DNA from 4 places in the Metabacillus sp. B2-18 genome. Region 2 is predicted to be linked to each of the others. Evidence: riboswitches for the same ligand, from Rfam matches in the RefSeq annotation. Region 2 holds a riboswitch; each other region holds the start of a gene.
The links. A riboswitch is a leader RNA that binds a small molecule or an ion and turns the genes downstream of it on or off. The one in region 2 is predicted to bind cobalamin.

Region 1: it holds a riboswitch for cobalamin, as region 2 does, so the genes downstream of both, metE (5-methyltetrahydropteroyltriglutamate--homocysteine S-methyltransferase) here and LPC09_RS03625 (ribonucleoside-diphosphate reductase subunit alpha) in region 2, are expected to answer to the same signal.
Region 3: it holds a riboswitch for cobalamin, as region 2 does, so the genes downstream of both, LPC09_RS05880 (ABC transporter substrate-binding protein) here and LPC09_RS03625 (ribonucleoside-diphosphate reductase subunit alpha) in region 2, are expected to answer to the same signal.
Region 4: it holds a riboswitch for cobalamin, as region 2 does, so the genes downstream of both, LPC09_RS11440 ((2Fe-2S) ferredoxin domain-containing protein) here and LPC09_RS03625 (ribonucleoside-diphosphate reductase subunit alpha) in region 2, are expected to answer to the same signal.

What each region holds. Positions count from the first base shown of each region.
Region 1 is NZ_CP088245.1:2,582,232-2,589,978, forward strand. It holds gene LPC09_RS12935 (hypothetical protein) at 364-816, opposite strand; gene LPC09_RS12940 (hypothetical protein) at 1,116-1,340, shown strand; gene metE (5-methyltetrahydropteroyltriglutamate--homocysteine S-methyltransferase) at 1,455-3,749, opposite strand; cobalamin riboswitch at 3,907-4,086, opposite strand; gene LPC09_RS12950 (VOC family protein) at 4,268-4,693, opposite strand; gene LPC09_RS12955 (SpoIID/LytB domain-containing protein) at 4,838-5,563, opposite strand; gene LPC09_RS12960 (SpoIID/LytB domain-containing protein) at 5,503-6,156, opposite strand; gene qacH (quaternary ammonium compound efflux SMR transporter QacH) at 6,918-7,295, opposite strand; gene LPC09_RS12970 (TetR/AcrR family transcriptional regulator) at 7,295-7,747, opposite strand, start outside.
Region 2 is NZ_CP088245.1:692,322-700,068, forward strand. It holds gene LPC09_RS03625 (ribonucleoside-diphosphate reductase subunit alpha) at 1-1,993, opposite strand, end outside; cobalamin riboswitch at 2,120-2,299, opposite strand; gene nhaC (Na+/H+ antiporter NhaC) at 2,478-3,845, opposite strand; gene LPC09_RS03635 (globin-coupled sensor protein) at 4,049-5,359, opposite strand; gene LPC09_RS03640 (universal stress protein) at 5,490-6,014, opposite strand; gene LPC09_RS03645 (HPr family phosphocarrier protein) at 6,174-6,491, opposite strand; gene LPC09_RS03650 (hypothetical protein) at 6,711-6,914, shown strand; gene LPC09_RS03655 (YbjQ family protein) at 6,895-7,212, shown strand; gene LPC09_RS03660 (IS256 family transposase) at 7,724-7,747, shown strand, end outside.
Region 3 is NZ_CP088245.1:1,143,094-1,150,840, reverse strand. It holds gene nikB (nickel ABC transporter permease) at 1-448, opposite strand, end outside; gene LPC09_RS05880 (ABC transporter substrate-binding protein) at 457-2,013, opposite strand; cobalamin riboswitch at 2,201-2,412, opposite strand; gene LPC09_RS05875 (APC family permease) at 2,753-4,162, opposite strand; gene LPC09_RS05870 (aldehyde dehydrogenase family protein) at 4,294-5,715, opposite strand; gene LPC09_RS05865 (aminotransferase family protein) at 5,727-7,058, opposite strand; gene LPC09_RS05860 (sigma-54 interaction domain-containing protein) at 7,265-7,747, shown strand, end outside.
Region 4 is NZ_CP088245.1:2,268,191-2,275,937, reverse strand. It holds gene cbiE (precorrin-6y C5,15-methyltransferase (decarboxylating) subunit CbiE) at 1-428, opposite strand, end outside; gene LPC09_RS11465 (cobalt-precorrin-5B (C(1))-methyltransferase) at 394-1,530, opposite strand; gene LPC09_RS11460 (precorrin-8X methylmutase) at 1,534-2,181, opposite strand; gene cobK (precorrin-6A reductase) at 2,185-2,964, opposite strand; gene LPC09_RS11450 (sirohydrochlorin chelatase) at 2,961-3,884, opposite strand; gene cobJ (precorrin-3B C(17)-methyltransferase) at 3,905-5,539, opposite strand; gene LPC09_RS11440 ((2Fe-2S) ferredoxin domain-containing protein) at 5,572-5,955, opposite strand; cobalamin riboswitch at 6,082-6,268, opposite strand; cobalamin riboswitch at 6,501-6,697, opposite strand; gene LPC09_RS11435 (hypothetical protein) at 6,803-6,949, opposite strand; gene LPC09_RS11430 (MFS transporter) at 7,019-7,747, opposite strand, start outside.

The sequences.
Region 1 (7,747 bases), 1.9 Mb from region 2:
TTTAAATCATCTACACCTTTAAATAAAAAGAGCGCCTATTCTTGTTTAAGAACGACGCTACGTACGTTATATTATAATATTTACCTTTATTTAAAAATGAATGATGAAACAAAATTATGTTAGAATAGGAAATATTTCACTCCTGGCACATCGATTGTCATTCCTATTAGTTATCAAATGTACTCCAAAACTCTTTAACTCGAATCCTTATTCGTTCTATTTTATGCTCTTCATTTAAGTTAGCTTGCCCATTTAAGAAACCAGATTCTGTTTTTTCAATCTTAAGATAGGCTAGCAACGCTTTAATTCATAAAAAAAAGTGCTTCAAAGATCTGTACCTTTGAAACACCTTCTCAACTACAATCATTCTATATTACAAATCCACTTATAATAGTTTAGCAAAATGAGGATAAGAATTGGGACTACAATCAGATCATACCATATGTGCCACCAACCTAAATGGAAAAATCCCCAAGGTTCAGGGAGTAAGCTAACTGATTCGTAAACAATAATCCCTAATGTGCAAGCAATAATATAAATAGACTGCTTATAGTGATTAGTGTTGAATGGGTAAAAGCTCAATAGCATTACATTGACTGGTGGGATTAAAACAGTATGAGCAAGTAGTCCTAACCAATCAACTCCTTTATTAAAATACCAATAGCCATTCAACTTAAACTCAATTATTAAGTCAAATAATAACTGAAATGAAATAGTAAAAGTCCATATACTTACAACTCGGCTTTTAACTGGAATTTTGTTAAGTTTTAATGCAATTAAATTAAAGATGATAATTGAAAGAAATAGTAATATCATAAATAATTCCTTTTTACTTTCATTATGTCCTATGCTATATGGATAATTCGTGATTTACCTACATATTTAAATACAAAAACCTAGTTAATCAAGGAACACATAGTATGCTTAAAACTGAAAATAATACCTGTGAGGCGGTCTTATTTCGTTCTAACTAACACAAAATACTTGTAGAACTTTTATGCAATTTCCTATTAGAGCTTGAAGTTAGTCTCCTATTCCAACATTTAAATGACAAGTACGTGTAAGTCTGTTGTTGAGAACATGAAGGATCTCTAACTGTATAAGGAGATGAAATAATGAAAGATGTTGCCAACACTGTTCATATAGGTGAATTAATAGCTGTCTCTAAAGTTTTCCATCTTAATCCTTTCAAAATGGTCACATTACTAGAAAAAGATTTAATGGAAGTATTTGAAAATAAGGAAGATTTTTTGGATAAATACGGAAATAAGAAATCTTATGACGAATTAGAAGATTGGTGTGAGTTAAATAATGGAAAAATTTTTACGAAGCCAAAATAGAAAGGAAATAGAAAACTTTCCAATAGTGGTTAATTTTAAATTAATCTGATTATTACCAATTAGAAGACAAAGAGACGCTGCGTCACTTTGAACGTAGCGTCTCTTGCTGAAATATTAATGTAGGATAGATCCCGTTACTTCACGTATTTGTTTTGCAGCCTTAACCATATTTTTTAATGCGGCAACTGTTTCAGACTCTTGACGAGTTTTCAACCCACAATCCGGATTAATCCAAAATTGTTCAATTGATATAACCTGTAAGCTTTCTTCTAAAATCCCCATAATTTCGGATACTACAGGTACACGTGGACTGTGAATATCATAAACTCCTAGCCCAATCCCCAATTCATAAGCATTCTTTTTAAGTGAGGAGATTAGTTCACCATGACTTCTTGATGTTTCTAATGAAATCACATCAGCATCTAATTCACGGATTGGATCAATAAAATCATTAAATTCGCAATAACACATATGTGTATGAATTTGTGTCTCAATTTTCACACTTGATGTCGCTAATTTAAATGCCTTAACTGCCCAATTTACATATTCGGACCAATTTTCTTGACGGAGTGGTAACCCTTCACGAAGTGCTGGTTCATCCACTTGAATGATCGCGATACCTGCCTCTTCTAGCGCTCTAATCTCTTGACGTAAAGCTATAGCAATTTGATTTGCAACGACTTCTCTAGGAATATCATTTCTAACGAATGACCAATTCAAGATCGTTACCGGTCCTGTTAACATCCCTTTTACATACTTATTTGTTAACTTTTGGGCATCTATTACTTCTTTTACCGTCATTGGATTTGTCCATTCTACATCTCCATATATAATAGGAGGTTTCACACATCTAGAACCGTATGAGACAACCCAAGCATTTGTTGTGAAAGCAAACCCTGATAGTTTTTCTCCAAAAAACTCTACCATATCGGTACGCTCAAATTCCCCATGTACGAATACATCAAGCCCAATGTCTTCCTGAATCTCCACCCAACGCGCGGTTTCTTTTTTAATAAATGCTGCATATTCGTTATCAGTCATTTGATTTTTACGCCAGGCAGCGCGTGTTTTTTTCACTTCTGCCGACTGAGGAAAACTACCAATTGTTGTTGTTGGGAAATCAGGTAATTGCAGCACCTGTTTTTGAATCGTTCTGCGCTCTTCATAAGGAAGGGCTCTTGAAAAATCTGTTTCCGTTATCGATTGTAACGAAGCATGAATGTTTTTGTTATGTCTTGCTGAATGTGTTGAAAGTGCTTCAATTGCTAACATACTTTTAGAAACGACTTTTTCCTCTAACCAATGTTGGCTGCTAATATAGGTACTAACATGAACGATCTCTTTAATTTTTTCATCTGCAAATGCTAGAGCGTTTAATAGAACTGGATCTAACTGTTTCTCACTAATAGTTGTAACAGGTACATGTTGTAAGCTACAAGATGATTCTATCCATACAGACTGAGCACCACTTAATGATAGAACACTTTGTATATCAGACACGACTTCTGCTAAATTGGCAGACCAAATATCCCGGCCATTTATACAGCCTATCCCAATAAATTTTTCACTTGGAAAACCGTATTTACGTATAGAATCCATGTTTTCTTTTTTACCATGAACAAAATCTAACCCAATTCCCGCTACTGGTAATTGCGATAATCTTTCATAAGAAGTTAAAGCTTCAAAATAGGTTTGCAGCATAATTTTAGCTGCTGGAACACTCTCAGACAATTGCTTATACATTTCCTCAACAAGTCGAACCTCATCTTCTGGCAAAGATTTAGTTAATGAAGGCTCCTCTAGCTGTATCCATTCAGCACCAGCATCCACTAATTGTTGAATAACATCTGCATAAAGTGGTAGCAATTGAAAAATGAAGGTAGCACGTGATTTTTGATCATAGCCTTTTGTTAAATCTATAAACGTATAGGGACCAATTAATGTTGGTTTGGTGATAATATTAAGTTCGTTTTTTGCTTCTAAAAAATAGTCTACTATTTTATTATGAGTTAGCTTTAATCTAGTTCCTTCATACTCTGGGACAATGTAGTGGTAGTTGGTATTAAACCATTTAGTCATTTCACATGCTACAACATTTTTTGCACCACGTGCCATAGCATAATAACGGGTAAATTCCGTTTCATTTACCAATGATTGATATCGTTCAGGAACAAGACCGAACATAAACGCTAAATCTAACATGCGATCATATAAGGTAAAATCACCAACAGTTATGTAGTCAATCCCTAACTCATGTTGACGTTGAATATTTTTTAATCGCTGTTCTTTTAGATCTTTCTGAAACTGTTCCTCTGAAAGATTGCCTTTCCAAAATTTTTCTACAGTTCTTTTCCATTGACGGTTCTCACCAATATAGGGATAACCAATGACAGTACTAATTACTTCCATCTCGATAAGCCTCCTTTTTTTACATAACCCAAATAAAAAAGCTATTTCTGAATTCAGAAATAGCTTTGGACTTATCTATGCATATTTAATAAGCGTAAAAAATTTACTTTTTACGTTCTTTTCGCACAGAGCACCACCTATTTCCACGTAGGTATTTGGTGTGTACTAGAATTAGGCAGGTCTCCTGACTTTTCATCAACGCTCATCAATGCCTTCCCATTATTACAGTGGCCAATTTTGACTTGCTCCGAGTTTACAGTTGCGGGACAGTGTTGGATTCTCACCAAGCTTCCCTTTTAAGCTTATTCTCATAAGCACCTATTCATACACGTTATGTAATTAAGTTTATTATAACCTTATTATCAAGAGATTTAAATATTCAAAATATAAATATTTATTTTATTTTTCTAAAAAACTGATATTTTCCTTTTTCAGGATACTTTCTTCCTATGAATAAGACCTCTATTGCATACAATATGCAAATAGAGGCCTTATTCATAGTTAGTTATATATGTACGTTAATTTTGTCCTTTAGTATAGATCTGAAAGTTTACACCAAATTTATCTGTGACACTTCCGTAAGCTGGACTAAAGAAGGTTTCTTGCAATGGCATTGTTACAACACCATCGTTGCTTAATTCTTCAAACATCTCTCTAGAATTCTGTGGATTATCAGTTGAGATACAAATCGTCACTTGATTTCCACTTTGATGAGGTTGACCTGGAAATGTGTCTGAAAGCATAACTTCAGTTTCGCCAACCTGCATTGTTGCGTGTGAAATTCGTTTTTTAGCTTCTTCTGGTAGAGGAAACTCTGGATTTTCGGGCATTTCATCAAAAGATTGAGAAAAAAGTAGCTGTGCATTCAAAGCCTTTTGATAAAACTCAATAGCTTCAGCTGCATTTCCATTCATCACTAAATACGGAATTAACCTAACTGACATAAAAATCGCTCCCTTATTCATTATTTTCTTTCATAATTTCAATTTCTAAAATAATTATATCGAAACGAACAAGTGTTCGCAACTCTTTTTTAGATCTTTTGGTGATAATTACTATAAAAGAAATCAGCTTGGATTATTACAATATTATTGCTTTTCATACTCACCACGTTTACTCGTCTTCACTTTCTTCTCTTCTTCCTTCTGTATATCAGCTATTTTTTTAATCGTTGTTCCTGGATAATAATGATCGATGATCTCTCTGTAAGTGTATCCCTTATCGCCCATTATACTTGCGCCCCATTGACTCATTCCAACACCATGACCAAAACCTCTACCTCTTATAACATAGTAACGATCGTGTTCTTCGAATGTATCAATTAGGTAGCTTTTAAAGGAAGATCCTCCAATAAGAGGTCTTATTTTATCTATGTCGGTATCGTTGAGCTCAACAACTTCATACAGAATGGTTCCTTCTATTAATTGTCTTAAGAATTCTATTTTGATTGACCCTTTTTTTGCACGATTTGATTCATTTTGTTCTGGTGATATATCTAGCTGTGATATGGATAAGATTTTTATATCCCCATCATATCCTTGTTTTTTTAACCTTTGTTTCATAGGTTCTGTTATTGAAGCCTCTTTTTCTTTTAACTTGTCCCACCAACCTAACCTAGAAGCGTCTATCTTTTCTAAAAAAAGCTGTTCCTTCTGTAAAGTGAGTGTCCATGGCTGAATAGGATCGTAAGGGTCTTTCTTTACCGGAAAGTATGCTTTTGCTGTTTCCCCCCAAACATTCTTATTGTTTTCAGTTACTCCCCCGTTACTTGCCGAATAATAAGCATTGATGGGCTTATTTTCAAATGTAATGATTTTTCACCTTTTGTTTCATCAACCGCTTTTGAAGCTTGTTCAAACCATTCATATCCACCATAAACTTGAAATTGAATGGTATCATCCATTTCCTTGTCCATATGTGTCATCGTGTAGGTCCTAGCAGCAAGTGCTTGTGCCTTTAAGGTTTCTAGTTTCCACGAAGGATATACTTCAAAAGGAACAACACCTTTTAAATAATCCTCAATAGGGATTTGATTGACAGGTCTGATGTATTTACCATCCTCTATGATAAATTCCATTGCGCCAAGGTACTTTTTGTCATTCACAGTGATCACATGCTCTTCATCATATACATCTGGTATTAAGACTAAGGAATCATTAAACATCGTTTTGTCGTTTTGATTCGTAAGTAAAATCGAACCTTTTTTGACGGTTAAAATGTGTTCAACTCCCTCACTTATCACTTCAATTCCATTTATTGTTGTAAATCTACCTTTAACCTGTATGGTGAGCTCCTCTTTATCTCCTATGTAATTTTTTAACTTTACCTTTAATATTTCACTCGCATTGACATTTACATGATTTGAAAATATAGATACAAATAGTAACAGTAAGATTAAACGTTTCATAGGTTTTAGTATTCTTAAATTTAGCTATTCGTATTCTTTTTATCATTTCGTAGTGGAATATATATAACCTACATTTAATACCCTCTTTATTTAGTAAGTTCTTTTTATAACTAGAGAAGGTCGATCAATTTATAGTAAGTTAAATGTATTGTATGTGAAAAATAAAATAAATAATATGACTTATTGAGCAAAGCCTTTTAAATAAAAAACGCAAATGTTATTACACATTCGCGTTTTTTAAATATAGAGGTTACATTGGGATTAATAATTTAAAAAGTTAAAAAACAACTTACTCTCGGCAATATTCAGCTATTTGATTTGTACATAAATTGTAAATATCACAATTTTTATAGGTTTTATACCACTGAACTGTTTTTTCAACGGTTTCATTAATACTCCATTTTGGAGACCAGTTTAATTGATGTTTCGCTTTACTTATATCTAAACTTAAAAGTTTTGCTTCATGAACATCTGCTTGTTGATTTATATCCCACGTTCCTTCTCCCCAAATATCCACTAATAGGGGTAGCGTCAGGGAAATGCGGATTTACAACGGTAAGCATTTGATACAAGTCTTATGAGACAGTCAGAAGTCATTTAAAACGCTAATTTCATTATGTCTCAATAAACTCTACTCTATTGGAATTGTGAAGTGATACACTTAAACTAACGTACGCAGGTTTGTTGAATAAGGACTTCAAAAAATACCCTTAATTAAGCTAAAAAGTCCTTCTCTTTATTAAGAAGGACTTTTTTATGTGTTATTCCATTGTCTCATTCATTGTAATAGTTTCGCTTGCTTCATGACCAGATTCTCCATGTCCTGGTCCAAACAAATTCAATATTACAACTCCTACAAGAATCAGTGTTATTCCTGCAATGCTAGCCATGTTAAGTTTTTCCTTCCAAACTAAAACTGAAATTACTGTAGTCAAAACAAGTCCTAAACCTGCCCATAATGCATATGCAGTGTTTAAGGGGATTGTTTTTAGCGACAAGGATAAAAAGAAAAAACAACCAACGAAAGCTATTATTACCCCTATTGTAGGATAGAGTTTTGAAAAGCCTTCAGATGCTTTTAATAGGGAAGAGCCAATAATCTCCCCCACTATTGCAAGTGCTAAATATAGATATGACATTATTCGTCCTCCTGAATCATGTTTATTAGTTCATCAAAAACTTGTGTTTTTAGTTCTTCATTTAATGGTGCCATTCCAAATATTTCTGAAAACCAAAGACCATCTATGGATAATCTTGTAATTGTTATTTTGACAGGATCAATTCCATCAGTTATTAACTTTGTATGCAAAATATCGTATCTCTGCCGGAATTCATCTAATAAATCTGGATTAATAAACATAGCAGCCATTAGTGCGGAATTTAGATTATTGTTTTCTAAATCGGAAAATGTAGATTTAAGATAAGCCCTATTCCATTTTCCTATTGCGTTATCATCGTCGTTATTAACTAACGTATTAATGCATTCGAAATAATTATTTGTCCAATCTTCCACCATTCCTTTAATTAATGCTTCCTTGCTAGGAAAATGGTATAATAATCCACCTTTACTCACGCCAGCTCTTTGGGCGAC
Region 2 (7,747 bases):
CTGAGTAAACCTTTTGGAATATTGGGTCAATACTAGCCGTGCTGCCTGCAATAATTGAAGTTGATGCATTAGGCGCAACTGCCATTAAATAACTGTTACGAATTCCATGACTTTGAACATCTTTCTTGAGAGAATCCCAATCAATATCACTTTCGTTTGAGGAATAACCTCTTTTTTCGAAGTAGGAGCCTGTTTCCCAGTCAGAGCCTTTAAATACAGGATAAGCACCTTTTTCTTTTGAAAGCTCCATGCTAGCTTGAATTGTTAGATAAGAAATTCTTTCATATAGCTTGTCCGCGTAGGTAACAGCTTCCTCGTTTTCCCATTTTAATTGCTTCAGGGCAAGAAGGTGATGCCATCCGAATGTTCCTAAACCGATTGCTCTATATTTTTCATTTGTTAATCTAGCTTGAAGAACAGGAATTGTATTAAGGTCAATAACATTGTCCAGCATTCTTACCTGGATAGGAATAAGTGTTTCTAAAACATCATCTGTAACAGCTTTTGCAAGGTTAATAGAGGAAAGGTTACATACAACAAAATCACCTGGTGTTTTTACTGTAATGATTTTTCCATCCTCAGTGAATTGCTCTTCAACTGTTGTCGGACTTTGATTTTGTGTGATTTCTGTGCACAAATTGCTGCAATAAATCATTCCTTGGTGTGAGTTGGCATTATTGCGGTTTACCTCATCTCGATAGAACATATATGGAGTACCAGCTTCTAACTGACTGATCATAATTCGTTTCATAATATCAATCGCAGGGACTTTTTCCTTAGATAACTGTTCATTTTGAACACAGTCCCAATAGCGCTCTCTGAAGCTTCCTTGACCTTTTTGTTCATCATAATAATCTTCGATGCTAAAGCCCATTACTTTACGAACTTCATGTGGATCAAATAAGTACCAATCACCACGTGCTTCAACCTGCTCCATAAATACATCAGGAATACACACACCGGTAAATAAGTCATGTGTCCGCATTCTTTCATCACCATTGTTCAACTTCGAATCAAGAAATGAAAAGATATCTTTATGCCACACATCTAAGTAAACAGCGATGGCTCCTTTACGTTGACCTAATTGATCAACGCTTACAGCAGTGTTGTTAAGCTGCTTCATCCATGGAATAACACCAGAAGACACCCCTTTGAATCCACGGATATCACTACCACGGCTTCGAATTTTCCCAAGATATGCACCAACACCTCCACCAGATTTTGAAAGATTGGCAATATCAGTGTTACTATCAAAAATTCCTTGTAAACTATCATCGATTGTATCAATAAAACAACTCGATAATTGACCAACAGGTTTTCCTGCATTTGATAAAGTAGGTGTTGCAACGGTCATATAAAGGTTGCTCATTGCCCAATACGCTTGTTTTACAAGCTCAAGACGATGATCTTTGTTTTCATTTGCCATTAATGTCATTGCAATAATGACAAAACGCTCTTGAGGCAGTTCATATGTTTGTTTACTAAAGTCACGTGTTAAATAACGGTCTGCTAATGTTCTTAGTCCAATATATGTAAAGAGGTTGTCATTTTCCGGCTTAATAAAGGAACCAATTTGTGAAAGTTCACTTTGAGAATATTGGTCAAGAAGCTTTGAGCTGTAAAGTCCCTTTGAGACGAGAGTGTTTACTAAATCATAAAAATCTCCATATTTTTGCTTTTTGTCATAACCTCTGTTTTCTGCAGCTTCTTTATACAATTTTGATAAGTAGATTTGCGCACAAAAATATGTCCATTCCGGCTCTTGTTCATTTATATTTGATAATCCTTCTAGAATGAGTAAATTAGTAAGTTGATCCGTAGTATAAGACTCTCTTTGTACGATCGTGTTTTGGATTCGTGTTAAGTAGTCATCTATATGTAGAGAAGGGAAGTTTTGATGAATGCTTTCAATGTATGAAGTTAATTTAGATATGTCAAATGCTTCCTGGTTGTTTTTGTTGTTATAAATAATAGGGGATGTTGCGATGCTCATAAATATTCCTCCATCTGTTGAATTAGTAACTCAGGGGGAGAGATAAAACGACAGAGGAGAGTTCAAGGCAAAAAAAGCTTGAATGATCAGCTATCGTCTCACCTTCTCAGTCCCCGAAGAAATTGAAACTTCCACAAGATGCAGGTAGGTCTCCTGACTTATGCTCGTCCTACTATGAGTCCTTCCCATACCTAATATGTACAGTGGATTTCTCAATTCGTCACATTTACAGTTGCGGGGACAGTTCTGGAATTGCACCAGATTCCCTTTTCAGCCTTAATTGGCACCTGAATCTCGTAAAATACAATATATAGTTTTTTGTTTTGGTTAATAAATCAATATATAGTTATAATTAGATATATTTCCATGATATAGCACATATACAAAATAATCAACCAATTGTTTTCGTTTGTCGAAAATTATCTAGATTGATAGAAACTTGTAAAGGAAAGAGGGCTGTCAAAATAAATGACAGCCCCTTTCTTTATACACGTTTACTTAAAAATCCATATATAACTGTGAATATTGGTGATAGGTATAAAAAGAACGCAAATGGTAAAAACGCTAAAACGGGTACACCAAGTGTTTGAGCGAAGAAAGCTCCGCTAACTCCCCATGGAATTAAGGGATTAAGTAATGTTCCGGCATCTTCAAGTGTTCGTGATAAATATTTGCGATCTAGCTTGATTTTATCGTAAAGACCTTTAAACGTTTGACCTGGGATAAGAATTGATAAGTATTGTTCACCGGTTAATAGGTTTACGCCAAACGATGAAGCGGCAGTTGATAGTATAAGCTGTCCCTTTGACTGTATACGTTCAATTAATCCATTTAATAGTGTAGGGATAATGCTTAATGTATTAAGTAATCCACCAAAGGCAAAGGCAATTAAGATAAGTGAGATGGACCACATCATTGATTGTAGGCCGCCACGGTTTAGCATATTACTAACCTGTTCATTTTCTATAGAATAAGAAGTTCCATTTTGTAAAACTGTTAGAAATTCATTCAGCATTAACCCTTGAAAAACGATGGCTGTTATTCCTGCTGTTATAATACCAATCACTAAAGATGGGATAACCGCGACTCTTTTTATAGCCAGAATAATAACTATAAGAGGTGAAAACAATGTGATAAAGCTAATGTTAACTTGAGATTCAATAATAGAAATCATGTTTTTCATGTCATCGATTGACGTAAAGTCAATAGGAGTAATTCGACCTAAAATAAAAAAGATCAGGGCTGCAATTAAAATGCTTGGTAAAGTAGTGAATGTCATATGTTTAATATGAGTAAACAAATCTACAGATGAAACACCAGAAGCGAAGTTTGTTGTATCGGACATTGGAGACATTTTATCACCAAAGCATGCGCCTGAAATAATTGCCCCAGCAACCCATTCAATTGGTAAGCCTGCTGCCATACCTGCTCCCATTAAAGCAACACCAATTGTGCTAACTGTTGTAAAGGAGCTTCCTACTAAACTTGAAATGACCATACATGAAAAAAGGGAAGTCATTAATAAGTATTCTGGATTAATAACAGTTAAAGCATAAACCATAACTGTCGGAATTGTCCCGCTACTCATCCAAGCACCAATTAATACACCTATAAGTGCCAATATAATAATAGGTTGAATTCCATTTTGAATTCCTTGGACAATACCTGTTTCTAATGCTTTCCATTTGAATTTATTAAGTAAGCCAATGATTGAGATTAGAACTAAACAAATAAGTAAGGCAATATGTGGTTCTGTTTTTAATACAAATAAACTGGCAAATATCGTTGCTAATACCAGTAACAAGATTAGTAACGATTGTTGAAAAGTAAAGTTTTTTATTTGATCATTCATGGTATACTCCTTTATAGCTTGAACGCTTTTGTGCTTTTTCGTACAAAAGTATTATACCAATCTAGTTTTTTCTGTCAATCGAAAATAGAAAATGATTAATATATAAAGATATTATGTGTTTTGTTTTATTGATATACTATTCTTTTTTGAAATTGAAGTGCATAAAAAAGACCAATGAAATTCCATTGGTCTTAAACAAAACTCTATATTGTTCTAGCCATTACTTTTAGATTTTCGGAAGTTTCAGCAATTGATTTTACGTTATTTGAAACATCGTTAATAACATTTGTAAAGTTCATTAAATCTGTTTTAGATTGTTCGCTTTGCTGTTTGTTTTTATTCATGATTTCAAGAATGTTATCAAAGAATGAGTTCATGTCATTCATTTGGTCAGTTCCTTTAGTTGTTAGCTCAGCAACATGATTAATAGAACCGGAAATACTATCAATTTGGTTATGAATATTTGTAATTAAGCTTGATACACCTTGGACTGAATTTTTTGTTTCTTCAGCAAGCTTACGAACTTCACTCGCAACAACGGCGAAACCTTTACCATATTCACCTGCACGTGCTGATTCAATAGCAGCATTTAGAGCCAGCAAATTCGTTTGTTCTGCAATAGCGGTTACAATTGAAACGACTTGATTAATTTTTTCAGACGTTTGTTCTAGCGACTTCATTTGTTGTAGAATTTCAACTGTACTTTTCTCGATAGAAGACATAAGGTCATTTTGTTTTTCTAGGTCATTTTTTCCGTTGTGTGCTTGTCCTTCTGCAGTTGAAGCTGCTTCATAGCGGTCTGCTGAATAAGAAGCAATTTCTTGCGATTGAGCAAGAATTTCCTGAATAAATGCATTTGTATTTTCACTTGCTTCAGCAAGCTGGGTTGCAAGTTGGTTTACTTCGGCACGTATTTGCTCCTTGGCAGCTTCTGCTTCATCGCGAACTTTAGCATATTCATTATCATATGCTTCTAAAACAATTTGCTGTTCCAAATTAAAGAGTTTGCTAATACTTTGAACAACGGTAATGATTTCTTTCTTTGTATTAAAATGTGGCTCCACTGTATCAATGATTGAATTAAGTAGTTGCTGAAAAGCAGCCATATACCACTTTGCTTCAAGACCGATCTTTACGTGAATATGAGCAATTTTTCTCATTCGTTTTACATCTTCATCATCAAGATTACCGTTAAACATTTTCATAATATGTGTTTTTAAGGTTTGCTGTAAACGATCTACTGAGCTATGTTCATTAATAATGCCCATAAGACCACTATCTGCTTCAAATGAAGAGTAAAATGCGCGAACAATTTCCTCAATATTTTCTTCAATATATGGTTGTATTGATAAAGCAGTTACCAAATCATCTTTTGTTAAATCGATCATTCCAATCTGCTTTTTTACTTCAACTTCTGATATATTTAAAACAACTGCAGAAACGTGTTGATTCCTAATGCTGTCACTTAGTGCCGATGTTGTTGTTTTTTTCTCTTTTTTAAACAAAATTCCCATCAATCCATTCCCCATTTCAAAATTTATACTTATTAGGTATATCGGCATGTTTAAGGTAAATATGAAGTGATTTGACAGAAATTTAAAAATTAAAATAGTGGAAGAGTATCTCTTCCACCAATGTGTATGATTATTTAGCTATTAATACTGGGATGGAAGCACGTTGTGATACTTTTTCACTAACGCTTCCAAAGATTAATTTTTTTAGGCCGCTCATGTCTCGACTACCAACGACAATTAAATCTCCATTGTTTTCTTTTGCATAAGTAACAATTCCTTCAGAAGGTTCACCATATGAAACGGCAACGTCTGCTTGTACATGATGACGATCTAAAATTTGCTTGGCTTCATTTTCTAATGCCATTATATGCTGACTATTTTTTTTGTTTACAACCGTTTCTCTATCGCTACTGTGTTCCTTAGGTATTGGGACAACAGGAATATTTCCTACTCCGCCAACAGGGTACGAGTGTACAGGCGATAACAATGGAGTGCTAGCTTGATCAACACCTTCTGTAAACAAGTTCTCTTTATGAATATAAATAACAGAAAGGTTGGAGTCCATTTTCTTACTCATACGAATTCCTAATTCTAGTGCTTCTTTACTATCATCTGTTCCATCAAAAGCAACAACTACATGTTTTAATGAATTCAACTCAATCATCCTTTCTTATTTGTTCTTTACCCTATTTGTATATATCTAATCAAGCTTTATCTGTTAAAAAATTAAATTAAGTAAAAAGCCAATAACGACAATGGCTCCAACAATCATAAACAAAGTTCTGATCATAGTGACATCCTCCATTCCATAAAATTAAAGTTTCACTTTCATCGCTGGTTGAATGATACGCTGCCTTTTCTGTGCAGTATTTGTAGAACATATTTCTTTAAAGTCATTTACTTTTAAGTGAGGATAAGGTCCATCAATCGCTATATTTATTTCTTGTCCATTTTTAATCATTAATAAATAAGTGAGTAAAGCTGGAAGATTTGCTGTATTGATTACATGTTTGTTTTTAGTAACTAAGTAGATTTTTCCTTCATATGATTTCGCCAGTTGAGTGATCTTCATAACCTGATCAATACGAATTTGTTCTTCGACTTTTAAGCTAAAAGTAATTAATTTATTCATATGAATTCCTCCATAGAAAGAATGTGTTGGTTATTTTACGGATACATACCTCCATAATTAAATTTAGAAACCTAACAACATAAAAATCCTACTATAGTCCTTATTGGAATACGCTGTTGCTAAGATGGTAAAAAAACAATTAAAAAAGCCATGGAAAACATTCATCTTTATTAGGAAAAACGGTATATTATAGGTAGTGGAAGAGAAAGGAAGTTGGGGATGGAAAAAGTAAAATACATAAGCATGCTTTCTGCAGTCTTCACACAGATCGCGGGTATTATCTTTTTATTTATAAACATAACGATCGCAGTTGGACTATTTTTAGCTTATTTTATTTCATTGATTGTTTTAGTCGTTGCGTTTATAAAAATAAGACTAGATGAAAAAAAGGAGGATGACAAAAATGATTATCGTGACTACTGAAACTGTACCAGGTAAGGAAACAAAGGAATATAAGGGCTTTGTAAGGGGAAGTACTGTTCAATCTAAGCACATTGGAAAAGATTTAATGGCGGGACTAAAAACCATTGTCGGTGGAGAACTCAAGGAGTACACAGAAATGATGGAAGAAGCCCGACAAAAAGCAATCGGTCGTATGGTTGATGATGCAAAAGCAAAAGGAGCTAACGCGATTGTTTGTATGAGGTTAGAATCCTCAGCTGTTATGCAAAATGCTTCAGAAATAATTGCATATGGTACAGCTGTAACAGTAGAAGAGTAGAGCGATGATCATGGATAATAACCCCAGTTGCATAGTGACTGGGGTTTATTGTATTTGTTTAGGATTATAGCGTATTTATGTTAACTCGCTGGTAGTAAGTTGTGTAGAGTTTTGTGATAGTAAGAGAATCGGGACAGATGAAGGTGTGTGGATTGCGAATGTGTCCCGATAGAGGGAGAATCGGGACAGAGAAAGATGAGTGAGTAACGGTTGTGTCCTGATAGAGGGGGAATCGGTACAGAGAAAGGTGTGTGCATAGCGTTTGTGTCCCGATAGTGGGGGAATCGGTACAGAGGAAGGTGTGTGCATAGCGTTTGTGTCCCGATAGAGGGAGAATCGGTACAGAGAAAGGTGTATGCATAGCGTTTGTGTCCCGATAGTGGGGGAATCGAGACAGAGAAAGGCGTGTGAGGATTAAGTCCGTATAATTGTGTAAAAAGAAAAAGGGTTCATTTTATTCACTCTTGGCTACAATGTTTTCAGCTACGATAAACATGAAAAGAGGAATAAGATGACCCAGTTACAGTTTAACCTA
Region 3 (7,747 bases), 450 kb from region 2:
GCCAAAAGGCTGGGATGGAAGAACCAATAATGGCTAACATTCTTCCAATTCCATCTAAAAGTCCATTTGAATAAATCGCCGTAGACACCCCTAGAATAATTGTGATGAAAATCATCACAATTATTCCTGCTGCTGCAAGCTCAAGTGTTGCAGGTAATCTATTTAATAATTCTTCAACAACAGGCTCTTTGGAGACAAAAGATGTTCCCCACTGCCATGTAAAAGCGTCCTTAATCCATTGAATATATTGACTCCAAAAAGTATCTGTTAATCCGAGCTCTTCTCTTAAACGATTTAGCGCTTCTTCAGAAGCCGGTACATTATGTTTAGTTAGCAAAATATAAGCAGGATCTCCCGGAGCAAATCTTAGTAGAAAAAAAGTAAGAGTCGAAACAAAAAAGATGACAAGAAACAGTTGAACGATTCGCTCTATGCCAAAACGTATCATCGTCTTCCTCACTCGCTCACATCAAGCTCTGGATGAATATAATAATATTCAATCGGATGAGGTGTAAATCCTACTACTCCATTTCTAGTACTAAATACTGTTTTTGGATGTACAATAAATGACTGTGGAAGATCTTGATTAATTACTTCCTGAACTTCGATAGCCAGTTCATTACGCTTAGTTGTATCACTCGTTTGGTTTAATTCATCAATCATACGATCTACTGTAGATGATTCATAGTGACTCACATTTGACTCACTAGCAGATTGATAGAAAATATTTAAAAAGTATTGTGGGTCCCCAGTATGAGCAGTTAACATACTGTACATTGATAAATCCCAATCTTCATTCACTAAAGCCTCATCAATATTCTCCACTTGACGAATATTCACTTTTATCCCTTCGTTTAGTAATTCAGCTTGAATCGCTTCTGCCATAACAGTTAATTCCGGTCGTTGTGGAAAGGTTAACATGGTAACTTCAAAAATACTTCCTTGCTTTTCCCACATACCATCACTATTTTTCTTCCAGCCATCTTGCTCTAATAATTGATCAATCGATTCTGATGAAGCTTGCTTCTCAACTTGACCAAATGATAATACTTCTGGAAATGGACTTTTCGCTTCAGTTCCAGCCTCTAACATAATGGAATGAACAATTTCTTCACGTGGAATTGATAAATCAACCACTTTTCGTAGTGTTACATCCTGAAACATTGGAGAATTCATATTAAACATCAACATGTGTGTGCGTAGTGATGGTGCAGTGGAAACCTCAAATCTCTTATCTTTATCCAACACTTTCATGTTATCAACAGGGATATCTGTTGCACCATCAACATCTCCTGATTGAAGAGCCATTAATCGAGAATTTCCATCTGGAATAAAACTAATGATTACTTCAGACAGTAACGCTTTCTCTCCCCAATAATCTTCATATTTCTCAACAATAAGAGATTCATCTTTATTAAATTGTTTAATTGAGAATGCTCCTGTTAGTGCAGGGTAGCTATCCTCTTTATCAAGCGTTGCCACATCAACAATAATCGTTGAAGGATCTGCCAAATGAGAGACCAACGCAGCATTTGGTTGTTTTGTTATAATCTTTAGTTCTAGATCAGAAACAACCTCTATTGATTCAACTTGAAGCAAATCTTTTACCTTTTGATCCTTCTCGATCGAACGAAGCAAAGAGTCTTTTACACTCGCTGCATCCATTTTCTCGCCATTATGAAAGGTTACATTTTCTTCTAGCGTAAATACCCATGTTGTGTCATTTTCTTGCTTCCACTCTTTTGCAAGCCAAGGTGTAGTTTGTAGTTCCTCATCTAACTTAACTAATGTTTCTGCTGTACCTGAACGCATTACCTCCCAGCTATCAATACCATGTGGATCAAGACTTTGAGGACTCCATGGAAAAGCAAGAGTTACATGCTTTTCAGAAGCTAAATCCGAGTTTGATGTTGCTGTCTTTTTCTCATCAGAACAACCTGACAATAAAAGTAGTAAACTACCAATTACGATCAAAAATAGGATAGTCTGCTTTCGTTGAATATTTTTTACCATAATAAATTTAAAACCTCCATTTTGTATATATAAATAAAAAAAGCATCTCCAACCAGCTTAAGCGGTCAGAAATGCTTGTTATTAAACACAGAAAAATACAGAAAAATCTCCATAACAAAATGTTTATGAAAATAGGTTATCAATCTATGAGCACCCTAACCACCTCCCTAGAATTCCCGTAGGTCTATCGGCGATGTAAAAATAGGCAGGTCTCCTGACTTAGGGCATAACGATCAAACCTTCCCAGGTGAACACCCAGTGGTTTATGTAGAACGTTATTTCACATTTAGTGTGAAACCCAATACAGTGGCGGGTCCGTGTCGGCATCTAACCGACTTCCCTTTTAAGCTTATAAAGCAAAATTACTACTTTACTAGCACCTATTTCCAAAGAATATAAAGTTTTTTATAACTTTTTATATTAAATTAGCAAAAGTTTTTGTCCCGATTCTCGACTTTAATATAAGACATGGCTTGCTAAGTGAAATTACTACCAATATAGAGTTAAACCTTACGAAAGTCAATATAGTAATTTCTATTTAATATTTTATTGAACAAGACTTTAGAATGATTTTCATATTAATATAAAAGCTCCATGACCTATACTACAGTTAATCCTACTTCTAAATAAAAAGAGTATAAATTCTCTATGATTGAGGTAATGCTTGTTCCCGAAAATATAATCATAGAGACTTTATACTCTAAATAGAAGTTAAAGTTAATTAAATTATTGTATCTCCTTATAGCTCATTTTTATGTACTTTACTATCTTTATTATGTGGTATAGATACCTCATATTTCCCCTTATTCATATGATAATAGAAATACGCTCCTATTAAAATCCAACCAGCTACCATCACCCATTCATATGGCCAAACTAGTGCAGCAGGCATTCCCGGCATGTATAACAAAATGAATCCTAAACTTAAAATGAGAGCAATCCAACCCACAGCATTTTGCTTTCCAGCCTTAAACGGTCGGTCCATGTTCGGCTCTTTTTTACGCAAAATAATAAAGGATAAAGCTACTAAAAAGTAGGCAACAACGATACCAAGTCCCCCAGCATCAACAATCCAAACGAGTGCTGGTCTTCCTAATAATGGTGCTAATGTTGCTAAAGCACCCAGAAATATGACTGCATTAGAAGGTGTTTTATATTTCGGATGCAAATATCCAAACCAATTAGGCAGCATTCCCGAATTTGCCATGGCATAAATAATACGGCTGCCTCCAATTATAAATGCATTCCAGCTGGTAACGATTCCGCATATTCCTCCGAATATTAAGATATTTGCGAATATTTTAGACCCAAATACAGCTGCCATTGCGTCAGCAGTCGCTAATTGTGTGATACTTAACGCCTCTTGATCAAGCGCCATAGACACGCCAAAAGCAATAGCCAAGTAAAAAACAACCGCACACCCTACTGAAAAAATAAGAATCTTCCCAATATCTTTTGCTGGAATATTCGCTTCTTCAGCAACTTGTGGAATAACATCAAATCCAACAAAAAGAAATGGTACCATGATGAGCACAGTCATGATCCCTCCAACTCCACCAGTGAAAAGCGGCTGAAGATTTTGTGGATCTCCATTTGTCCCTGCTCCAAATATAAGCAATATCCCGATTCCAACAATAAAAACAGTTAAAACAACCTGCATAAACGCTGCTGGCTTTAATCCAAAATAATTAAGCGCCGTAAGCAATATCGCCCCAACAGAGCCAATTAACACCCATGTAAGATAAACATCCCATCCACCTATTGTCCATAAGTAACCAACCTGATAGTTAGGAAGTAAATAATCTATAACAGTTGGAAGGGCAACAGCTTCAAACGTTACGACTGATACATATCCTAATGTGATCGCCCAAGACGCAATAAACGCAGCTTTGCTTCCCATTGCCCGCTCAACATAATGATGCTCTCCACCTACTGCAGGCATTGCAGATGCTAGTTCAGCATAAGTCAAACCAACAAAAGTAACGAGTAATCCCCCTATAACGAAGGCAATAATTGCTCCTACGGAACCTGCTGATACAATCCAATTTCCTGAGAGTACAACCCATCCCCAACCGAGCATAGCACCAATGGCTAAAAATAACACATCAGCCTTTGTTAAGACCTTTTTCAGCTCTTTTTCTTGTTTCATCTCCTTCATCCTCTCGTTCTTTGTACTTTGCTGCATATAAAAGTGGTATTTTGCAGTATCTCAGAATCTAGCTTCTCTTATGTATGGCTTAATGCCCGAACTCCAACGGGCATTAAGCTTTGTCATAACTTTTATGCTTGATTAAACACAACTAACTTCTGCTCAGTCATTTCTTCGATCGTATATTTTACTCCTTCGCGCCCAACTCCGCTTTCTTTTACACCACCATATGGCATATGATCAACACGGAATGTTGGGATATCATTGACCATAACTCCACCAACATGTAATTTTTTCGTTGCCATGAGAGCGGTATGGATATTGTCTGTATATATTCCTGCCTGTAACCCGTATCGTGAATCGTTCACATAGTTTATGGCCTCCTTAACAGAGCTTACCTTGTTAATAAGGACAATTGGAGCAAACACCTCTTGACACGAGACTTTCAGCTTAGCATCAACATCTGTTAGAATCGTTGGCTGCAATACATTCCCTTCAGCAACTCCGCCAGTTAATACCTTTGCTCCCCCTTGCTTCGCTTCTTCAATCCAAGCTAGAGCACGATCAACATCACGAGGACTTATTAATGCTGAGACATCTATTTGGGGATCAAGCGGATCACCTAATTTGAGTTGTTTCGTTGCCTGCACCATTTTCGATACAAATTGCTCATACAATGATTCATGAATATAAACACGTTGCAACGAAATACAAATCTGACCTTGGAAGGAAAAAGCTCCCATCACACAACGATCAATGATTTTATCAAGATTAACACCTTGGTCAATAATTACAGCTGCATTTGAACCAAGCTCCAATGTCACTCGTTTTAAGCCTGCTTTATTACGGATACCAATTCCAACCTCTGGACTTCCAGTGAACGATATTTTTTTCACCCGATCGTCTTTGACAATTTTTTCTCCAACAACAGAACCCTTACCAGTGACAATATTTAAAGCACCATCAGGTAATCCAGCTTCTTTAAAAATATCTGCTAAAAATAAGGAAGATAACGGGGTTTGTTCAGCTGGTTTTAACACCACTGTGTTTCCTGATGCAATCGCTGGACCGACTTTATGTGCAACCAAATTCATTGGAAAATTAAATGGTGTAATCGCACCAATCACACCGATCGGCTCACGAACTGTATAAGCGATCCTGTTTTCTCCACCAACAGCAGCATCAAGTGGTATCGTTTCTCCATGAATACGTTTCGCTTCCTCTGCTGAAAACTTATAGGTTGCAACCGTACGACTCACTTCACCAAGAGCTGTTTTATATGGTTTGGCAGCTTCTGCAGAAATGATTTTAGCCGCTTCTTCTGCACGTGCTTCAATAAGATTTGCCACCTTTTCTAAAATAGAAGCCCGCTGATGTGCTGGCATTTCAGCCATGGTTTCGTTCGTTTGATAAGCTGCAGCAATTGCTTTATCTACATCTTCCTCTGTTGCGGAAGCAATTTCTGCAATTTTTTCATTGCTGTAAGGTGAAAGTAAATCTTTATAAGACTCTGTTCCAACCCATTCTCCATTAATAAATAATTGTTTTTTCATTTATATCCTCCTTATCCTTTTACAGCATCCTTTGAAACTGAAGTAAGCGCGTCATCAAGGATGGAAATTAATGAATCAATATCAGCTTTTGTCATGATTAGCGGTGGGGCAAAAACAAGTGTATCTTGACCATCAAACACAACAGATCGAAGAATGAGTCCTCTTTTCGCTGCTTCATTAACAAGTTGAGGTGCTAACGGTGACTCAAAATGTTCGTTTGTTTGCTTATCTTTTACAATTTCAATTGCCCCCATTAAGCCTAGCCCACGAACTTCACCTATAACGCTATGTTTTTCCTGTAATGATTGAAAGCCTTGAAGCATTTCTTGACCCATAAGTGCCGCATTTTCGATTAAATTCTCACGCTCAATGATTTCTATATTTTTCAGTGCGACCGCACAAGCCATTGCGTGACCGCTGTACGTATAACCATGAAGCAATGTTCCAGTAGATAGTTCTTTAAATTCTTTGTGTAACGTCTCTGAGATCATCACCCCACCTAATTGTGCATATCCGCTTGTTACCCCTTTTGCGAAACACATCATGTCAGGCGATACACCATAATGATCGATTCCAAAATATGTTCCTGTTCGCCCAAATCCAGTAATAACTTCATCTGTTATAAATAGAATGTCGTATTCATCGCAAATTTCACGAACCTCTTGGAAGTATCCATCAGGAGCAATGTGGACTCCCCCAGCTCCCTGAACAGGCTCAGCGATAAATGCTGCAACTGTTTCAGGTCCTTCTTGTTCAATGACATTTCGCAATGATTCTGTTGAAAAATGATCGGCATAATGAAAATCTGGAGCAATTGATGTTGTAAAATCACGAAACGGTTTTAGACCTGTAGCACTTGTAGCTCCCATTGATACTCCATGGTATGACTTTGTTCTAGAAATAATTTTTTGTTTATTCGGCTTTCCTTTTAAGACCCAATAATGACGAGCAAGCTTATAAGCCGTATCATTTGATTCCGATCCACCTGATGTAAAAAATGTTGTTGATAAATCTCCTGGTGCAATCTCAGCTAGTTTTGCTGCTAGACGAATTGCCGGCTCATTACTGAATGTTGCAAAACAAGAGCTAAAAGCTAATTTTTTCATTTGCTCCTTCGCAACATCACTAATTTCCTCACGTCCGTGACCGATATTAACATTCCATAAAGAAGACATTCCATCTATTAACTTGTTTCCCTTCATATCTGTTAAAAAAACTCCGTTACCTTCTGTAAAAATAAACGATGGACCTTCTTTTTGCTGCTGTCCAATCGGTGAGGTTGGATGAAGAAAATGCTTCTTATCTAATTCTGTTAACTCTTCAATTTTGTTAGTATCAATCACGAATAACAACTCCTCTAATAAAATCTATTATTTGCTTTCTACATTGCAAGTTTCATGCCAACTTTTTTTCATTGATTCATAAGGTTAGTTCAATAGGTTTGATTCATTTTCAAATCAAATATGCTAAAATTGATTTATATTTAAATCAACTAAACATTTTAATTCATAAATGAATCGATGTCTTACACAGATTACCGGGAGGATATATGGAAAACCACATACTCAATTTGGTGTTAGATAAAATTATCGAAACATCTAACAACAATATTACGATTACAGATCATCAAGGAGTTATTCTACGGTCAAATCCAAATCATTGGTCAATCTATGGAATTGAGGCTAACCAATACCTAGGAAAATCTGTTTATCAGCTACAAAAAGAAGGCATTTTATCTCCTTCTATTCATGCAATGGTTTTAGAAAACAAGAAAACTTGTCAAATTTTACAACATACGAAAACGGGCAAAGTGGTTATGGCTACTGGCTTCCCTATTTTCAATGATCAAGGTAACATCATTTGCGTGATTAGCTATAGCCAAGATCAAACCGAAATAATGAATCTGCAGGAAGAATATGAGAGATTACAAAGAAAGCTCGTTAGTTATAAAACAGAAGTCGAGGAGCTTCGTGAAAAAGATGCTGAGCAATATGGAATTTTATTTCGCAGTCAATCCATTGAGCAAATTGTC
Region 4 (7,747 bases), 1.6 Mb from region 2:
GTTAGAAGAGCAATTTTTTCTTTTCCATTAATTTTTTGCACAAGACCTTTTATACTTCTGCCATGTAGACTAGTGATGTAGGCATCCTGCCAGCTTTCATTCATTCTAGCAAAGGCTTGTTGTAAAGAGCTTAAATAAGGATAAACCTCAACATCCAGTTTTTTTGCAAGATAGCTCCCTATTCCATAAAAAAGAGGATCACCTGATGCAAGGACAACAATTTTGCGGTTTTCCTTTTCTAAGTCACTTACGAGTGAAGAAAGGCCACCTTTTATGACTTTCTTTTCACCAGTAAAATCTTTGAAAAATGAAAGTTGTCGTTCTCCTCCTACGAGAATATCACTCTCATAAATCCATTTTTCATAAACTGGAAGCAGGCTTTGTTTGCCATCATCACCGATTCCAATTACTTTCATTTTCTTCGTCATGTTTACCTGCCTTTCCAAGCAATGCACCTTTCATTGTGTACAAACTCGTTTCTATTGAGATTCCGCCGCCAATTTCTTTTAAACCTGAAAGACAGCAATTTTCACAAAGTATGGTGAAAAAATCATCAACACCATTCTCTGCCATCAAATCTCCAACTTGTGATGCGGTATTGGCTTGCTTTATTTCATCAATTAATTTTTCATCTTTTACACCAGCAGCAACAGCAACATTTGCGAGAAAATCAAAATCAACTGGTGCACTTTTTGAGTGGACCATCATCACACCTTGAGCTACCTTTGAAAATTTCCCCATCATTCCAACAAGAGAAACCTTTTTGATTCCTTGTTTCTTACATTGCTTTAGAGTGAACCCTACAAAATCACCCATTTCAATAAAGGCTTCTTCAGGAAGCTCCGGATATTGCTGCATCGCATACTTCTCACTGCGGCCACCCGTTGTAATCACTACATGCTCACATTCGCCTGCTCGTGCCACACTAACCGCTTGAACAATACTCGCCATATAAGCGGAGCTTGAAAATGGAATAACAGTGCCTCTTGTTCCTAATATTGAAATTCCACCAATAATACCAAGTCGTTTGTTTAATGTTTTTTCGGCCATTTTCTCTCCATCAGGAACAGAAATAATGATCGTGATTCCTCTTGTAATGTTATGGTTTTGAAGGACCTCCGCTGCTGTTTCAAGAATCATTTTTCTTGGTACAGGGTTAATCGCTGCTTCGCCAACTGGGACAGGGAGACCTTCTTTTGTGACCCGACCAACGCCGATTCCGCCATCTAGTGTAATGCCTGGTGTTTCACTCCAAGAAACAGTCGATATGATCTGAGCTCCATGTGTTGCATCTGGATCATCTCCGGCATCTTTAATTGTTCCGGCTTCAGCAACGTTTGCTTCTACTGTGCAACTTTCCATGACAAATGTCGCAAATTTTCCAACAGGTAAATAAATCGTGCTCTCCATTTGAGGCTCACCTGTAATTAATGAGAGTAATGCGGCTTTGGTCGTCGCCGTTGCACATGCACCTGTTGTATAACCGGAGCGCATTTCACTTTTGTCTTTTTTTTTGGTTTTTCCGTTCATCGTTTATTCCTTATCTGCAAGAAGAGAGATTGCGTTTAACGCTGCAACCGTAACGGTACTACCACCTTTTCTACCTACATTCGTAATGAATGGTACGTCTAATTTTGCTAATTCTTCTTTTGATTCCGGTGCTGATACGAAACCAACAGGCAGACCAATGACTAGGCTTGGTTTAGCTTCACCTTCCTTAATTAACCGAATTAATTCAAGTAGAGCTGTTGGTGCATTACCAATCGCAAAAATTCCTCCGTCAAACTGTTTAATCGCTTTTCTAACAGAAATAATCGCACGAGTTGTGTTTAAACGCTTTGCTTCCTCCATGACGTCTGGGTCTGAAATGTAAACATGTACACCACCGCCATGTTTTTCAATTCTTGGCTTACTGACGCCGCCTAAAATCATTTGAACATCCGCATATACTTGTTCACCATTACGAATAGCGTTAATACCAGCTTGAACAGCTTTATCGTGAAAAAGCATGCTATGACCTAATTCAAAATCAGCGGAGGCGTGTACAACACGTTGGACAACCTTATATTGTTCTTCGGTAAAGTTATGATCACCAAACTCTGAATCAATCATTTGAAAACTAATTCCCTCAATTTCTTGAGGCTGAACTGTAAGTGGTTTGAATTCTGTTTTAAAATCCATCATCTATTCCTCCAATTTTTTATCAACTATTCTGTTAATATGGCTGAGTAATCCTTCAAAGTCAGAATAAGCATGACCATATTGAATTTTTGGTCTTTTAATCATAATTGTCTCGATACCAAGCTCCAAAGCTGCTTCTAATTTCTCATCAACAGAACCTGCTTTGCCGCTTTCCTTTGTGATCATCGTTGTTACTCCGTACTGTTTATAAAGAGCTGCGTTAAATTCTTTTGAAAACGGACCTTGAATCGCGACGATGTCTTTTTGAGGAAAGCCAAGTTTTTCGCATTTTTCCATATTATCTTTTCTTGGAAGCATCCTTGCAATAACACGAGTATTCGGTAGATCTAGTAATCTACGTGTGAAAATTTCAAGAGTTTTACTCCCAGTTGTTAACATAATCACACCTTTTTTTTCAGCAGCAACCTCTGCTGCCTCCTCGTAGCCTTCAACCATCACAATCCCTTTTTGTTCATAGACTTGAGATTCCCGCTCATAACGGATATATGGAACACCAGCTGCTTTTGCCCCCAAAAGTGCATTTTTGCTAGCTTCCTCAGCAAACGGATGACTAGCGTCAACAATCGCTTGAAAGCCCTGATCTTTAATCATCGTTGTAAAATCATGATCCGTAAGCCTTCCTACATATACATCTAAGCCTACCTTTTGCATTTCTTTTCCTGCATTCTCTGTAACGACTGTTGTAAGAATGTTATATCCTGCTTCTTTCACGGTTAATGCTAGTGCTCTAGCATCACTTGTACCGGCTAAAAAGAGAATCATAGTTTTTGAACCTCTGGCTCATGGTTGTGCTCGTTATCATGATCATGGTCATGATGATGGTGATGATGATGGTGCCCGTGGTCATGATCGTGATCATGGTGGTGGTGATGATCAATATGTTCCATTGCCTCAATTCGGTACACACATGTATCACAGTTCATTTTTACTTCACCTTGCAACGCTTCTTGAATTCGATCTTTTATAATGGTTTTAAGTCTTGAGTGAAAGCCAAAATAGCCGGCAAGCTTGAATTCAACCTCAGGAAACTCTTGTTGAAACTCTTCAATCATGTGCTCTAAACGTTTGATTAAAATACCAGTAAATAGAAAATAAGGTAAAATAACAATTCTCTTTGCCCCTAATTTCACACAACGTTCAACGCCTTCTTTAATTAAAGGATCTGTTACACCCATAAAAGCAGGTTCAACAAACTTATAATGTAGCTTTTCCCATAAAAGTCTTGTAATTTTATATAAATCACTGTTTGCATCAGGATCACTGCCGCCGCGACCTAACAAAATAACAGCTGTTTCAGGATCTTCTTCGTTGATTTTCTCGCCAACTTCTTCTAAGCGGCTTTTACAAATTTCCATTGTTTCTTCATGTATGCCAAAAGGTCTTCCATACGTAAATGAAACATGAGGATACTTTTCCTTCGCTTCATCAATCGCAGCTGGTATATGGATTTTAGAATGTCCTGCTGCAAGTAGCATTAGTGGAATGACAAAAACACTAGTTGCCCCTTTTTCTACACATGTTTGAATACCTTGATTAATAGTTGGTCGTTCGAACTCTAAAAAGCAGGTTTCCACTAAAAGCTCCGAATCTAATTGTGGCTTTAACTCTTCAATTGTTTGTCTTACTTGGTCGTTTCCTTCATGATCTCGACTTCCATGTCCAACGAGTAAAATTGCTTTCATACTATTCTCCCCTATCCTTATTAATCTCCGCACGGAGCTGGTTCAATTTCAATTTTTGGACTCATGTCCCTATATGAATAGCCTTGAACATTACCAACACGTTTAAAATACTTGAAAAACCTTTCGTTTGGATGTCCTTTTTCCTTGTATTCATGAACAATATTTTCAATCACTTCGACGATTTTTTCGGGCTCTATTCCTTCAGCAACCGGTTGACCAGGATGAGCTGTTCGACCGACTGTTTTGGCTCCTAAAAACAAATCAAATTTTCCTTTTCGAAAAATAATTCCGATATCTTCATTCACAGCACCAAAACATGCCATTCCACACCCGTTAAATCCTACCTTTAATTCTTTTGGTAAATCTAGCCCGCTTAACTTTTCATGAAGCTCCTCTGCATATGGAATGGAATCTTTCTTTTCTCCTTCACAAAAATCACAAGCCTTGATTTGAAAAACATCACCAATAGGTTCTAATAAAAACCCAACTTCTTTAAGTTTTTCGGTGATCACTTCCGGTTCACTCGTCGGAATTCGTAAAAGAATTTGATGATGTGGTGTATACTCCATTGAACCATCGTCCCCGGTCACTTCTGCAAGAGTCATCATCTGCTTTGGAGTGAATTTTTTATTTGCAATACCAGGGCTGACAGCTAATTCAAAAATCGATGTAATCGGGTTGTTTACAGAATTTCGAGACTTTTCTTCGTTAATAGAAGGATCTGTGTCTCCCTTAACTTTTTGCAACGCTTCTAAAGCAAGTTGCAAAGAGCTTTCTTTTTCTTTGGTTGCTTTTGCTTTTTTATTTGGTGGCATATCGTTAATACCTTTATGTAATGCCCATGGTTCGTTTTCATGTCGAAGACGCTCATGTGGCTTTAATCTCTGCTCAGTGGTATTTAACGTATACTTACGTTGATAACCTCTTGGCGTAATCATTTTATTGTCATATAAAAATGTCGATGAATTTCCAATCACAACCGTTGTAAGCATTCCGATATCAAACTCGAGCATATGCTCAAGATCTGTAATAACGATATGCTGTCTGTCACGATACGCACTTTTCACAAGTCCAACAGGTGTTAATGGTGAACGATAGCTTAATAAAATCCGTTGCGCTTCTTGTATTTGTCTTGTTCGACGACCACTTTTAGGATTATAAAGAGTTATAACAAAATCAGCCTGAGCAGCTGCATCAATACGCTTTTCAATCAATTCCCAAGGAGTTAAATGGTCACTGAGACTGATTGTGCATGCATCATGCATAATTGGGGCACCTAAAAGTGATGCACATGAATTAATTGCCGAAACACCCGGAATGACTTCTACACTCACACCAGTTTCTTCTGACCAGCCTTTTTCAATTAAAACCTCATAAACAAGTCCGGCCATTCCATACACTCCAGCATCACCACTTGATATGACAGCTACTGTTTTTCCTTCTTCGGCAAGTTTCACAGCTGCTTGGGCACGGCTTACTTCCTCTGACATTCCTGTACTAATAATCTCTTGATCTGTTAAAAGATCCTGAATTAATTCAACATATGTTTTGTATCCAATAATACAGTCACTTTCTTGAATCGCATCTTGAGCCCTTTTTGTCATATGTTCAAAGCTTCCTGGACCAAATCCGATCACAAGTAATTTTCCTAGCAAGTAAATTCCTCCTTTCAATACGTATAACGGTATTAAACGTTACTCTTTTGCGGTTTTACTATTCCTTTAATCGACTCTGAATTTTCAGGTGCAGTAAAATGATCTTTATCATATGTGTAAATAACGCTGTCTTCTACCACATTTCCACCTACAAGATGCTCAGTAACAATCTTTTTAGCTAATTCAGGCGTTGCAGCTTTATACCAAACTCCCTCCGGATAGACCACCATTACACACGCATCTTTGCATCTTCCATTACAACGAGTTCTTGTTGTATGAATGCTTGCATCCAAATCTAAGTTTGTAATTTCTTCTCTGATTGCCTGAGTTGCTTCTTCTCCACCCTTTCTCATACAGCTGCTTCCGTTACAAATAAGTACATGATGCTTTGTTTCTGTTAGATTCCAAGTCGTCATCTAAACACTTCCAATCTATTAAAATTTTTCAAATAAAAATGCACCTCTATATAGGCAGAGGTGCATTAAAAAATGGCGCAAGTGACCAGCATTTTCTACTACACGTCTACCTATATGCCCGTAGGTATCAGTATAAAAAGATAGGCAGGTCTCCTGACTTAGGTTCATAGCTTTATAACGTCTTCCCGTTTACATTCAGTGACATTATGCTATAAAGCTTCCCATAACAGTGGCGGGTACCGTGTCGGACTTTCACCGACTTCCCTTTTAAGCACTACAGTAGTTGAAGTGCACCTAATCTTTAAAACTCTATTTAATTTACTCATCTAAACGTATTAGGTTGTCTCTTGAAATATGTCTTTTTATAAAAACAATCATCAAACCAATGGAAAATACCTAAGCTATCAACCATAAAACCTTATACATTTAGACAGAACAAAAAATCCGCTCATATCTTTATTGAGCGGATGAAAAGGCAATACGAAAGCAATCCAAAAAATTAAAATGGTTGCATTCGTCTCACCTTCTCACCTCCCGAAGAAACTGAAACTTGATAAATTAAGACAGGTCTCCTGACTTGTGTTTCACTCTACTTTAAGCCCCTTCCCATATATCACTTTTAATAAAGCTTCAATACAGTGGATTGCTTATTTCGTCGACACTTACAGTTGCGGGGACAGTTTCTGATTTACACCGAATTCCCTATTAAGCCTTAAGCGGCATCTTAATCTACAGCGTTTACTATTTTAAGTTGTTATCAATTGATAGGTATTATATTAAAGCAACCAAAATGATATTTCAACATATTGTTGGATAAAATGACAAAAGTTACAATTAAAGTGGTGATTTATTCCATTCCCTCATCTTTTTCATCATACGCTATTAACACAATATTTTCATTTGTTTCACTTCTTAATTCTTTTTCTAGACTCATGATTTTGTTTAATTGATCACGATCTAAGTTTGCGACTGGAAAGTTTTCATAAACGCTCATGCTTTTAACCTCCTTTGTTTTATAATAAGATTTTCACCAATAAGATATCGATTATGCACCTGGTTATCATCATTCTGTTCTTGGCTTTTTCCTGAAGAACACTTCTGGTTCCCATCTGTTAACAGGATGTGTTCGATGTTGTCCAGGTTCACTTGGAAGTCGAGGTGCATCTTTAGGCTTGTTTTCTTTTGATGATGCCTGTTGTAACGATTGTCTAAGTGGCTGCCATTTTTTAAGAAAAGTAACAACAACTACTAGCGCAAATCCTAAGGCGGTGTAAATGAAAACAGGTGTTAAAGTATTTTCACCTACACCAAGAATTCTTCCACCAGCAGATTTTCCACCAGCCTCTCCTAAGCCGTAAACAACATTTGATAAGGCAAAAAACAACCCGATTAATTCTCCTTTTGACAATTGTGAGATGGTACTGTCTATTGTAGGAAGAATCATCATTTCACCAATAACAAACACTCCTCCACTAAGGATCAAATGGAAAAATGATTGTGCAAAAAATAACGAGGCAATTCCAATCGTTATGAAGAGAATCCCTAATCCTAATGCAGTTAGAGGCTCTACTTTCCTAATAATTCGCTTTGTAATCAAGCCTTGTAATGAGATGACAATTAAGCTATTAACTGTCCATATCAACGCAACATTTTTAGGCTCCGGTAAAATAACTGTTGCTCTAAGTGGTAATGCAAGAGATAACTGTGCATATAAAGCCCATATAATAATCGTTACAAAACTAAACACCATAAAGGGCTTGTTTTGAAATGCCTGTTTGTAAGCTCCCTTAGG